Regions from separate parts of the Xanthomonas sp. MUS 060 genome, predicted to be linked through region 3. Evidence: predicted binding sites of a transcription regulator. Region 3 holds the regulator's gene; each other region holds the start of a gene.
What was found. Region 3 encodes HrcA, which represses chaperone genes, less so after heat shock. Its sites were predicted from a motif close to TTNGCACTCNNNNNNNNNGAGTGCNAA; they were not measured.
Positions count from the first base shown of each region.

Region 1: the regulator HrcA is predicted to act here: its motif matches at 1,678-1,704, upstream of XANALMUS060_RS06215 (co-chaperone GroES).
Region 2: the regulator HrcA is predicted to act here: its motif matches at 1,750-1,776, upstream of rpoH (RNA polymerase sigma factor RpoH).

Region 1 is NZ_JZIM01000004.1:70,582-74,741, forward strand. Features, by position in the region: gene groL (chaperonin GroEL) at 1-1,229, opposite strand, end outside; gene XANALMUS060_RS06215 (co-chaperone GroES) at 1,341-1,628, opposite strand; gene cutA (divalent-cation tolerance protein CutA) at 1,884-2,216, shown strand; gene XANALMUS060_RS06225 (protein-disulfide reductase DsbD) at 2,221-4,160, shown strand, end outside.
Region 2 is NZ_JZIM01000003.1:9,971-14,130, reverse strand. Features, by position in the region: gene XANALMUS060_RS04780 (primosomal protein N') at 1-710, shown strand, start outside; gene rpoH (RNA polymerase sigma factor RpoH) at 861-1,739, opposite strand; gene ung (uracil-DNA glycosylase) at 1,961-2,692, opposite strand; gene XANALMUS060_RS04765 (response regulator) at 2,717-3,559, opposite strand; gene ftsX (permease-like cell division protein FtsX) at 3,567-4,160, opposite strand, start outside.
Region 3 is NZ_JZIM01000014.1:68,120-72,279, forward strand. Features, by position in the region: gene dnaK (molecular chaperone DnaK) at 1-380, opposite strand, end outside; gene grpE (nucleotide exchange factor GrpE) at 527-1,048, opposite strand; gene hrcA (heat-inducible transcriptional repressor HrcA) at 1,209-2,267, opposite strand; gene recN (DNA repair protein RecN) at 2,384-4,051, shown strand.

The DNA.
Region 1 (4,160 bases), on a different contig from region 3:
CCTTCTTCCACCGCCGCACGGGTGGCGTGCAGGGCGTCTTCGACGCGCGCCTTCTTTTCTTTCATTTCGATCTCGGTGGCAGCGCCGACCTTGATCACCGCCACGCCGCCAGCCAGCTTGGCCATGCGCTCTTGCAGCTTCTCTTTGTCGTAGTCCGACGAGGTCTCGGCGATCTGCGATTCGATCTGCTTGATGCGCGACTCGATCCCGGCGGTATCGCCGACGCCATCGATGATGGTGGTGTTTTCTTTGGAAACCTGCACCTTCTTGGCGCGGCCCAGATCCTTGAGGGTCGCCTTCTCCAGCGACAGGCCCACTTCATCGGAGATCACGGTGCCGCCGGTCAGCACGGCCATGTCTTCCAACATCGCCTTGCGACGGTCGCCGAAGCCCGGCGCCTTGACCGCCACGACCTTGACGATGCCACGGATGGTGTTGACCACCAGGGTCGCCAGCGCCTCACCTTCCACTTCCTCGGCGACGATCAGCAGCGGCTTGCCCGCTTTGGCCACGCCTTCCAGCAACGGCAGCAGGTCACGCACGTTGGAGATCTTCTTGTCGTGCAGCAGGATGAACGGATCGTCCAGGTCGGCCGACTGGCTCTGCTGGTTGTTGATGAAGTACGGCGACAGGTAGCCGCGGTCGAACTGCATGCCCTCGACCACGTCCAGCTCGTTGTCCAGGCCCGAGCCTTCCTCGACCGTGATCACGCCCTTCTTGCCGACCTTCTTCATCGCGTCGGCGATGATGTTGCCGATCGCCTTATCGGAGTTGGCCGAAATGGTGCCGACCTGGGCGATGGCGTTGTCGTCGGCGGTGGGCTTGCTGATCTTCTTCAGTTCGGCCACGGCGGCCTCGACGGCCTTGTCGATACCGCGCTTGAGGTCCATCGGGTTCATGCCGGCAGCGACGGCCTTGGAGCCTTCGCGGATCAGCGCCTGCGCCAACACGGTGGCGGTGGTGGTGCCGTCGCCGGCGTTGTCGGAGGTCTTGGAGGCGACTTCCTTCACCATCTGCGCGCCCATGTTCTCGAACTTGTCCGCCAGCTCGATTTCCTTGGCAACGGAGACGCCATCCTTGGTGATGGTCGGGGCACCGAAGCTCTTCTCGAGCACGACGTTGCGGCCCTTCGGGCCAAGGGTCGCCTTGACGGCATTGGCGAGGATGTTGACACCGCGCACCATGCGCGAACGGGCGTCTTCACCGAAACGGATATCTTTGGCAGCCATATGGGTAACTCCAGTAATGCGTGATTTGGGAATTTAGGAATCGACAGGCAGCAGGTCTTAGGACAGCGGGAGCGCACAGCGCATCCAGCTCCTGGCCCGGCGTGAGGGCCTTTAGCCGACGATGGCCAGGATGTCGTCTTCGCGCAGCACCTTGTACTCGACGCCTTCGGACTTGTAGCTGGAGCCGGCGTACTGGCCGTAGATGACCTTGTCGCCAACCTTCAGCGCCGGCGCGCGCACGCTGCCGTTGTCCAGCGGCTTGCCTTGGCCGATGGCCACGACTTCGCCCTTGGTGGACTTTTCTTTGGCCGAATCCGGGATCACGATGCCGCCGGCGGAGATTTCGTCGGCTTCGATCGGCTTGACTACGACGCGGTCGTGAAGCGGCTTGATGCTCATTGAGAGGGGCCTCTTAAATGATTGATTGGTCTAGTGAAATTAGGCGGCATTAGCACTCGCAGATGACGAGTGCCAGCAACGCTGGCGAAAAAACCCGGCACGCCGGGATGCGCAAGATGTAGTGCCAAGCGACAGGCTTTCAAGGGGCGAGAGCAAAAAATTTTCGCACTCACCGTTCTCCACCCACGCCAGGACATCGAACATCGCTCCGGGCGCCACCACAGCCCGATTGGGCGTCCCTATACTGTGGCCTATATGGTCATGCCCGCGCTCCGCCTATTGTTCAGCACCTGCCCCGATCCGGCCTGCGCCGCGCGGATCGCACGAACGCTGGTCGACGAGCGGCTGGCCGCATGCGTGAGCCGCCTACCAGGCCTGCACTCCACTTACCGCTGGCAGGGCACGGTGGAACAGGCCGAGGAAGTACTGCTGCTGATCAAAACCGCTGCCGACCGCCTGCCCGCGCTACGGCAGCGGCTGTGCGAACTGCACCCCTACGATGTGCCTGAGCTGGTCGAAGTCGAGGTCGCCGATGGCCTGCCCGCCTACCTGCAATGGCTGCATGCCGAAACCCGTGAGGAACCATAAGCCGATGACCTTGCTGCAACGTATCGTCGCTGTGTGCCTGCTGGCCATAGCCGCCTTCCCCGCCCTGGCAATCAGCGAAAAAGACCTGCTGCCGGTGGACCAGGCCTTCGCGCTGAGCGCGCAAGCGCCCGAACGCGGCCGCATCGTGCTGCACTGGGACATCGCCAAGGGTTACTACCTGTATCGGCACCGGATCGCAGTCCGGGTGATCGGTGACTTCAAACCCAACCCGACCCTGCAATTGCCAGCCGGACACAAAAAGATCGACCCGTATTTCGGCGAAGTGGAGACCTACCGCGGCGAACTGACCGCCGTGCAGAGCGGCATTGCCGACCCCGGCACCAAGCACCTTCAACTGGAAGTGCGCTACCAGGGCTGCGCCGACGCCGGTGTGTGCTACCCGCCGCAGAAACGCATGCTCGATGTGGCGCTACCGGCGGCCGTTGCTGCGGATGCGGTGCCGCCCAGCAAGTCTGCGCCAGTAGACAACCACTCCGATAACGAGGGAAAACCGCTGCTCGGCACCAGTGCAGCGACCGACATGCTGCAGGGCCTGCCGCTGCCGTCGGATCAGGCATTCGGCTTCGAAGCCATCGTCAGCGACGGCAATACCTTGCTGTTGCGCTTCACGCCCGCACCCGGCTATTACCTGTACCGCGACCGCACCGCGCTGGTACTGGAAGGTGCCCCCGGCATTCGCACCGGCATACCGCGTTGGCCGCCGGGCCGCTCGCACCAGGATGAACACTTCGGCAATGTGGTGGTGTACTTCGACCAAAGCGAAGTGACCGTGCCGCTGCAACGACAACGCACCAATGCCGCCGAGGCGACCTTGGTGACGACCTTCCAGGGCTGTCAGACCAACGGCATCTGCTATCCGCCCATGACCCGGCGGGTGAAGCTGTCGCTGCCCAAGGGCAAGCTCACTTCGCCCGATCAAGCGGCGGTCACCCCGCTCATGGTGACTCCGCTGGACAGCCGCCAGAGTGACGCCAACGACGCGACGAGCGCTGCCAACCAAACGACAGCGCCTGCGCCCAAGCCTGCGCCGGATGCCCCGGCGTACCGTGACGCAAGCCACGCCGCGACGCAGCCCGCACCGCAAAACCTGCTGTGGATCCTACTGCTGGCATTGGGTGGGGGCTTGGTGCTGAACCTGTTGCCCTGCGTGCTGCCGATCCTATCGTTGAAGGTCCTGGGCTTGGCGCAAAGCGGCGAAAGCCGCAGCCGCGCTCGCCGCCATGCGCTCTGGTACACCACGGGCGTCTTGACCTCCTTCGCCGTGGTCGGCGGTATCGCCGTGGCCGCGCGCCTGCTATGGGGGTTCCAATTGCAGCGTCCGGGCTTCGTCGCGGTCCTGGTGTATCTGATGTTCGTGGTCGGGCTCAGCCTGTCCGGCGTCTTCACTCTCAGCACCAATCTCGGCGGCCTGGGCCAGTCGCTCTCGGCGCGCAGCGGACCGGTCGGCGATTTCTTCACTGGCGTACTGGCCTGCGTGGTGTCCAGTGCCTGTATCGGGCCATTCATGGGTCCGGCACTGGGCTATGCACTGACCGCCCCGCCAGCCACAGCCATGCTGGTGTTCCTGACCCTCGGCCTGGGCCTGGCGCTGCCATTCCTGTTGATCGGCTTCGTGCCGTCCCTTGCCACGCGCCTACCCAAGCCGGGTGCATGGATGGAAACGCTCAAGCAGGTGCTGGCGTTCCCGATGTACCTGACCGCGATCTGGCTGCTGTGGGTGCTGGGCAAGCAGCGCGGCGTAGACGCGGTCGCCCTGCTGTTGATCGGCACCACGCTACTGGCCCTGGGGCTGTGGTGGTTCGAACGCGCACGCTGGCACGGCCACACGTGGGGCATGCGCGCGGCCAGCGTATTGCTGCTGCTGGCGCTGCTGCCGGCCTGGGGCGTGACCCGACTGCCCCCCCCCAGTGCCACGGTGGAAGA
Region 2 (4,160 bases), on a different contig from region 3:
GCCTGGAAGAACGCTTGGTGCAGGCCTTTCCGGAGGTGCCAGTGCTGCGCATCGACCGCAGCACCACCCAGCGCCGCGATGCGCTGGAAACACAACTGGCCACACTCGGCAACGCCCCCGGGATCCTGGTCGGCACGCAGATCCTGGCGAAGGGTCACGATCTGCCGCAACTGAGCAGAGTCGTGGTGGTGGGCATCGACGAAGGGCTATTTTCAGCCGACTTCCGCGCCAGCGAGAAACTGGCGCAACAGTTGATCCAAGTCGCCGGCCGTGCCGGTCGCGCCACGCGCCCCGGTGACGTCTGGTTGCAGACCCACCATCCCGGTCATCCGCTACTGGAAATTCTGGTGCATGGCGGCTACCACGCCTTCGCCGCAGCGGAACTGGCGCAGCGCGAAGCCGCTGGCTTCCCGCCATTCGCGCATCTGGCGCTGCTGCGCGCCGAGGCTAAGCAGGTCGAGCACGCCAACGCTTTTCTCGCCGCAGTGCGCGCGCTGCTGCCAGCGCACGATCAGGTACAGCGCTTCGGCCCAATGCCGGCGCCAATGCCGCGCCGCGCGGGTTTCCAACGTACCCAACTCCTACTCTCGGCGAGTACCCGGCGCGCACTGCATCACCTGTTGGATGCGACCGTGCCGACAATCCATGCACTACCCCAGGCACGGCGAGTACGCTGGTCGCTGGACGTAGACCCACAGGATTTGTACTGACATGACGGCCACGACGCATCCGGCTTCATCATCCGCTCCGTCGCTGTCCTTTGCATGGCTTTGTCTCCCGCCTCCCTGAGCGGATCTACCGACATGCAACTATAAATCCCATGGCGGTACAACGTTCATCGCTTGCGCAGCGCAGGTGGATCAGGCGACGAACAGCGCCTTCATCTTCTTCAGCGCGTTGGCCTCGATCTGGCGGATACGTTCGGCCGAAACGCCGTATTCGTCGGCTAGTTCCTGTAGCGTGATCTTGCTGTCCGCGTCCAACCAGCGCCGCGCAATGATGTCGCGCGAGCGCGCATCCAGTTCGGCCAGGCCTTCGCGCAACAGTTGCAGTTGATTGTCATCGCTGTCGGCACGTTCGTAAGCCTGCGAAGGATCTTCTTCGTTGGCCATCAGATAGGCGGCCGGAGAAGGCGGCGCATGATCGTCGTCCTCGTCGGACGGAGCGTCAAAGCCGATATCGCGACCGGACAGACGCGATTCCATCTCCAGCACCTCGCGCTCGGACACGTTGAGGTCCTTGGCGACGGCCGTCACTTCCGCAGCGTTCATCCAGCCCAGACGCGTTTTGGACTTGCGCAGGTTGAAGAACAGCTTGCGCTGCGCCTTGGTCGTGGCAACCTTGACGATACGCCAGTTCTTCAGAATGTACTCGTGCATCTCGGCACGGATCCAGTGCACCGCGAAGCTGACCAAACGCACGCCCATGTCCGGGTCGAAGCGCTTGACCGCCTTCATCAGGCCGATGTTGCCCTCCTGGACCAGATCGCCCAGCGGCAGGCCATAGCCGTTGTAGCCGCGGGCCACATGGACCACGAAGCGCAGGTGGGAATGCACCAGTTCGCGCGCCGCATCCAGGTCTTCCTGGTCGCGATAGCGCACCGCCAGGGCGTGCTCCTCCTCGGACGTCAGCACCGGGATCTGGTGCACGGCGCCAATGTAGGCATCCAGCGAACCAAGCGGACTGGGAATCGGAAGATTGTTGGCCACCAATGCGGTGGTAGAGAGAGTCTGGCTCATAGGTCTCATCTTAGCAGTCAACTAATTGGACTGACGGGTTCAGTAAAAAGTTCCTTCGTTCCGTTTATGAAACATTCGAGTCGAAAAATGCGCCATAGCAGAGATATTGCAACGATCAGACAGAACAATGAAACGGACCGTTTATCCATCCCAAATTAGCACCGGCTTGGCGAAAATGGCGTCCATGCGGGATCGAGGTGAGAACGACATCCCATGTCAGTTCAGGCATCGCGTAACGATGCTTCCAGATCTGCGCGCGTGGGCAGGCTCCAGTCGATCGGGGTGACCCCGCGACGGCGCAGGTATTCGTTGGCAGCGGAGAAATGCTTGCAGCCAAGGAATCCGCGGTGCGCGGACAACGGCGAGGGATGCGGTGCCTTCAGCACCCGGTGGCGCCGGGTATCGATGACCTTGCCCTTGGCCTGCGCATAACTTCCCCAAAGCAGGAACACCAGGCCCTCGCGCTCGCGGTTGAGGGTCTCCACCACATGGTCGGTGAAGCCTTCCCAGCCTTTGCCCTGGTGGGCACCGGCACGGCCTTCCTCAACGGTAAGCACCGCATTGAGCATCAAGACACCGCGCTGCGCCCAGGGTAGCAGGCAGCCGTGATCGGGACGGCGGATGCCCAAATCGTCCTCGATCTCTTTGTAGATGTTGAGCAGGGATGGTGGCACCGGCACGCCGGGCAGCACCGAGAAACACAGGCCATGCGCCTGACCACGCCCGTGGTAGGGATCCTGGCCCAGGATCACAACTTCCACCGCATCGAACGGGGTGGCCTGGAATGCGGCGAAGATCTGCCGTCCCGGCGGGAACACATGCGCGCCAGCCGCCTTGCGCTGACGCAGGTAGACGGCCAACTCGCGCATTTCCTGGCGCAACAGCCAGTCACCGACCTGCGCTTTCCACGACGGCTCCAACTGGATCCGGCTCTCGTTTTCGTTGTTGGTCATTGCATACGGACTCGACACATCAGGTCAAAAGGTCACCGCGTTCCTATCGAGTCTGGCCAGACGCAATTGGAACAACACTTTGGTCACCAGCAGACGCTCTTCGATCGGCTTTTGCACCAGGTCGTTGGCGCCAGCGCGCAGCAGCGCGGACTGGTTGTGCGGATTGCTGTCGCCGGTCATCACCAACACCGGCATGCGCCGCTTGCCGTAGGCGAAATCCAAGCGGATACGTTGGACCACGTCGCGGCCGTTGAGCTCACCCTTTAATGTGACGTCGGTCAGCACAAGATCGATGCGGTGCGTCGTGCGGCCGAGGGATTCGGCGGCCAGCAGGGTGAACGCCTCCTCGGCGCTCAAGACATGCAGCACATGCAATTGCTGGCGCTCGAGCATGCGCTTGGTGGCCTCGGCCACCACCCGACTGTCCTCGACATAAAGAACGGTGGCCCCAACCACCGGCTGCGGCTGCACATAGCCACGGACGAAGGTCGCCAAAGCCTTGTGACCAAGGGCCTTATCGAAATAGTCGGTGACGTATTCGGTAAATCGGCGTTCCACCAGATGCCGCTGAGCATCGCCAGAGACGACGATCACCGGCACATAAGCCTGCCCAGCGGCCTCACGCACGCTGCGCGCCAGGGCCAGGCCGTCGCCATCGGGGAGCGCCAGCGAGGTGGTGACCAGATCGACTGGGCCAGCCTCCAACGCCAGACGCGCCTCGGCAATGCTGGCACAGCCGACCACCTCGACATCCAGCAACTCGCGATGCAGCACGTCGGCGATCAGCTTGCGCACCAGCTTGGATCCATCGACCACCATCACCCGCGGGGCGGCGTTGATCAGGTACTTGAACTCGTGCACTGACATGCGCACTTCACGTGTCGGTGGGCCGTGTCTGGCGCAGGAAGTGGCCAGTCACCAGCCAGGCACCGAGCCAGCCCAGCAACAAGGTGCCGAGCAGAACCAGCGACACCTGTGATACGTCCAGTCCATGCAGCAGGAAATGGCTACCGTAGCTGTCCGCCAGCGCCGTCAGCGGCGGCCCCAGTGCCACAGCGGAGACAGCAAGCAATGCCAGCGCCAGCACACCGGCGCCGAAGCCATACCAGGCCCCAAGGTACAGGAACGGGCGACGGATGAAGCCATCGCTGGCGCCGAGCAACTGCAGCACACCGATTTCCTCGCGCCGCGCCTGGATATCCAGGCGTACCGTGTTGCCGACGACAAGCACCGCACCGGCGCCAAGCAGGAGCGACAACACCTGCACCAAGCGCTGTCCGAAGTGCAACCAACCATCCAGGCGTTTACGCCACAGCGCGTCGTGCTGGACCAAATCGGCTTGCGGCAAGGCGCTCAACGCCAGCGCCAGCGCGGTGTCGTCGTCTGCGGCGGGGATCACGGTGAGCAATGTCGGCAATGGATTGTCGTGCAGGGCATCCAGCGCCTCGCCCAGCCCCGCGCGATCGCG
Region 3 (4,160 bases):
GTCTTTTTCATCTTTTCCAGCACCTGCGCGGAAATTTCCTGCGGCGCCAGCTTGCGTCCGTCGGCGGTGGCCACCCAGGCATCGCCGTTGTCGTGCTGGGCGATGGAGTAAGGGACCAGGCCAATGTCCTTCTGCACTTCGGCATCGCCGAATTTACGGCCGATCAGACGCTTGACCGCGTAGAAAGTGTTCTTCGGGTTGGTCACTGCCTGACGCTTGGCCGAGGCACCCACCAACACTTCGCCATCCTTGGTGTAAGCGACGATCGAAGGCGTGGTACGGTCGCCCTCGGAATTTTCGATGACGCGAGCCTTGCCGCCGTCCATGATCGCCACGCACGAATTGGTCGTGCCCAGGTCGATGCCGATGATCTTGCCCATTGGAATGACTCCTGAAATGTCGTGTGTCCGGCCTGTGCCGGGGGTCTGGTTTGGATATAGGGATGGCCGCAGATCATTCAAGCCATCGCCGCAAATTTGCGTTCTAACGCCAGCGCATCGGCTGCATGCGCACGCGGCAGCCGCGCTCAATCGTGCTTGGCCACCACCACCAGGGCTGGACGCAGCAGGCGCTCGTTGAGCAGATAGCCCTTCTGAAACACTTGAATCACGTGTCCCGGGGCGATGCCCTCGGCCTCGGCCTGACTGATCGCCTGGTGATGTTCGGGGTCGAACGGCTGCCCGGCCGGGTCGAGCAGGGTCAGACCGTTGTCTGCCGCGACCTTGAGCAATTGCTTGTAAGTCAGTTCCAGGCCATCGCGCAGTGGACTGGGTTCGCTGCCGGCGGCGGTCAGCCCCGCATCCAGGCTATCGAACACCGGCAATAAGTCGCCGAGCAGACGCTCGTTGGCGAACTTGCGCGCCTGCTCCACGTCGCGCGCGATGCGCTTGCGCTGGTTCTCAAGGTCGGCCCGCTCGCGCAGCGCATCGGCCTTGACCAGGGCCAGTTCGCTGCGCAGCGTCTCCAACTCCGCCTGCAGCGGATCGGTCGCGGGCTGTTGCGCCTCGGTCAGGTGTTCGGAATCGAATTCGGGGTGATCTTGGCTCATGTCTGGTCTATGTCCCTGGCGGGAGGTACACCCGCTCTACCGGACCACCTATGTGGGCGATGCGGAGGGATTCAAGATACTGTGTTGCAGGGAGAGACCCTGGAATGCGATCGCCAGCGCAGCAGTTCGGATCGACAAGACAAGAGCTGACGCGCCGGCCTCAACGTCCATCGGGCGGAGCCGGGTCGAGCCTTGCGCCGAGCACCTCGGCGGCGATCTGCACCAGCGGGATGACCCGATCGTAATCCATGCGTTTGGGGCCGATCACCCCCAGCACGCCGAGCACCTGACCACCGGCCATGTAAGGCGCCGTCACCAGCGATACGCTCTCCAGCGGCACCATGCCGGTCTCCTCGCCGATGAAGATGCGCACCCCTGGGGCACGGATGGTGCGCTCCAGCAGTTGCAGGATCTCGCGCTTGCTGGCGAAAACCTCGAACAGTTCGCGCAAGCGCTCCAGGTCCGACAGGTCCTGCACCCCCATCAGCTTGGTCTGCCCGGCCAGCACGACATCCTCGCCGACCGGTGCCAGCGCTTGTTCCGCCAATTCCACGCTGTGCGCGAGCAACTGTTCCATCGCGTCGCGCGCGCGGCGCAGATCGCGCAACAGGCTGGCACGGATGTCGGCCAACGCGCGCCCGGCGAAATGGGCGTTCAGATAATTGGCGACGCGTTCCAGTTCCGCCGGCTCGTAGGCCTTGCGCGGCTCGATCACCCGGTTTTGCACTTCGTTGTCGGCAAACACCAGGATCGCCAGCACGCGCCGCGCGTCCAGCGGCACGAAGTCGATGTGCCGGAACGCGAACTGCTCGCGCTTGGGCGCACTGACCACCCCGACGAAATGGGTCATCGCCGACAACAACTCCGAAGCGCTGCCGAGCAGCGCCTGGGTGCCGGCGGCATTGGCCATCTCCGCGCGCAGTCGCGCCACTTCGTCCTCGGCTGGCGGGCGCATCTGCACCAAGCTGTCGACGAACACCCGGTAGCCGGTGGCGGTGGGCACGCGTCCGGCCGAGGTGTGCGGCGAACTGAGCAAACCCGCGTCTTCCAGGTCGGCCAGGATGTTGCGAATCGTCGCCGGGCTCACATCCAGCCCGGCGTGACGGGCCAGGGTCTGCGACCCGACCGGCTCGCCGTCACGGATGTAACGCGAGATCAGGGTGCGCAGCAATTGCCGGGCACGCGGATCGAGGGCGGACTGGAACAGGGAAGCAGGCATGGGATCAACCCGTGAGACTGGACAATAGATAATCCTTACCTGCCCGCCTGGCAAGTAAGTCAATTGGCCCACCTACCCGCGCATGCTAGCGTTGCGCGGCCCTGGATGTAGACCTCATGCTCAGACACCTCTCGATCAAGGATTTCGCCGTCGTTCGCAGCACCGAACTGGAATTGGGCCCCGGCATGACCGTGGTGTCCGGTGAAACCGGGGCCGGCAAGTCGCTGATGGTCGATGCGCTCGGCTTCCTGTCCGGACTGCGCGCCGACAGCGGCGTGGTCCGCCACGGCGCCGAGCGCGCCGAACTGTCGGCCGAATTCAGCATCCCCGCCACCTCACCCGCGCGTGCATGGCTGGACGAGAACGAACTGAACGACGACGCACACTGCCAACTGCGCCGCGTGATCCGCGCTGATGGCGGTTCCCGCGCCTGGATCAACGGACGCCCGGTGACATTGTCGCAACTGGCCGAACTGGCCGGCCATCTGGTGGAAATCCACGGCCAGCACGAACACCAGGCGCTGCTTTCGCGCAGCAGCCAGCTCGGCCTGCTCGACGCCTACGCCCGCAATGAAGCCGAGCGCGGCATGGTCCGCAGCGCGGCCACGCACTGGCAGGCACTGCTGGCCGAGCGCGAGACCCTGCTGGCGCAGGGCGAGGTGTCCGACCGCATCGGCTTCCTGCAACACCAATTGAGCGAACTGCAGCGCGAGGACCTGGACCCGGCGGCAATCGCTGCGCTGGACGCCAACCACCGTCGCCAAGCCCATGCCACCGCGCTGATCGCGGCCTGCGAGAGCGCAGCGCAACGGCTCAACGGCGACGACGCACCAGCGGTACTCGAAATGCTGCAGCAAACCCGCCATGCACTGGGCAAGGTCGGCGAATACGACCCGCGCCTGACCGAGGTCCAGGCACTGATCGACAGTGCCAGCATCCAACTGGAAGAGGCGCTGGCACTGCTCGAACGGGCGCGCGACGACCTCGATGCCGACCCCGCGCAGTTCGAGGAGATGGAACGCAAGCTTGGGCGCCTACACGACCTGGCACGCAAACACCGGATCGGCGTGGACGCGCTGAGCGCGCACCGCGACGCACTGCTGGCCGAAGTGGAGCGCCTGCGCGGCGCTGGCGAGCGCCTGGACGGGCTCGATGCGGAAATCGCGCAGGCCACCCATGCCTGGCGCGAAGCCGCGACCGCCCTGACCGCCAGCCGGATACAAGGCGCGCAAGCGCTCTCGCGCGACACCACCGCACTGATCGGCGAACTCGGCATGGGCGGAGGGCATTTCCTCATCCAGCTCGAACCGCACGAGCGCGCGCGCCCCGATCCAACAGGGGCCGAACGGGTCGAATTCCTGGTCGCCGCCAACGCCGGACAACCACCTCGTGCCCTACGCAAAGTCGCTTCCGGCGGCGAACTCTCGCGCATCTCGCTGGCGATCGAAGTGGCCGCGCTGGGTCTGGATGCCGTGCCGACCATGGTTTTCGACGAAGTCGACTCGGGAATTGGCGGTGCCGTGGCCGACATCGTCGGCAAGAAGTTGCGCGCGCTGGGCGAGCAACGGCAGGTTCTATGCGTGACGCACCTGCCGCAGGTCGCGGCGCAGGGCCATGCCCATTACCGGGTCAGCAAGGCACCGGTCGAGGGCATGACCCAGAGCGCGGTGGAACTGCTGGAACCGCGCCAGCGCGAAGAAGAACTGGCACGAATGCTCGGCGGGGTCGAAGTCAGCAAGGAAGCGCGCGCGGCAGCCAAGCGGCTCCTCCTCAGCGTCGGCTAACGCACACCGGGCACATCGCGTCACGGCCTACAGGACGCATCGGGGTACGATAGTTCAGGCATCATCGATGCTGCGCCCAGCAGGGGCGCGTCGCCCCATCACATTCGAC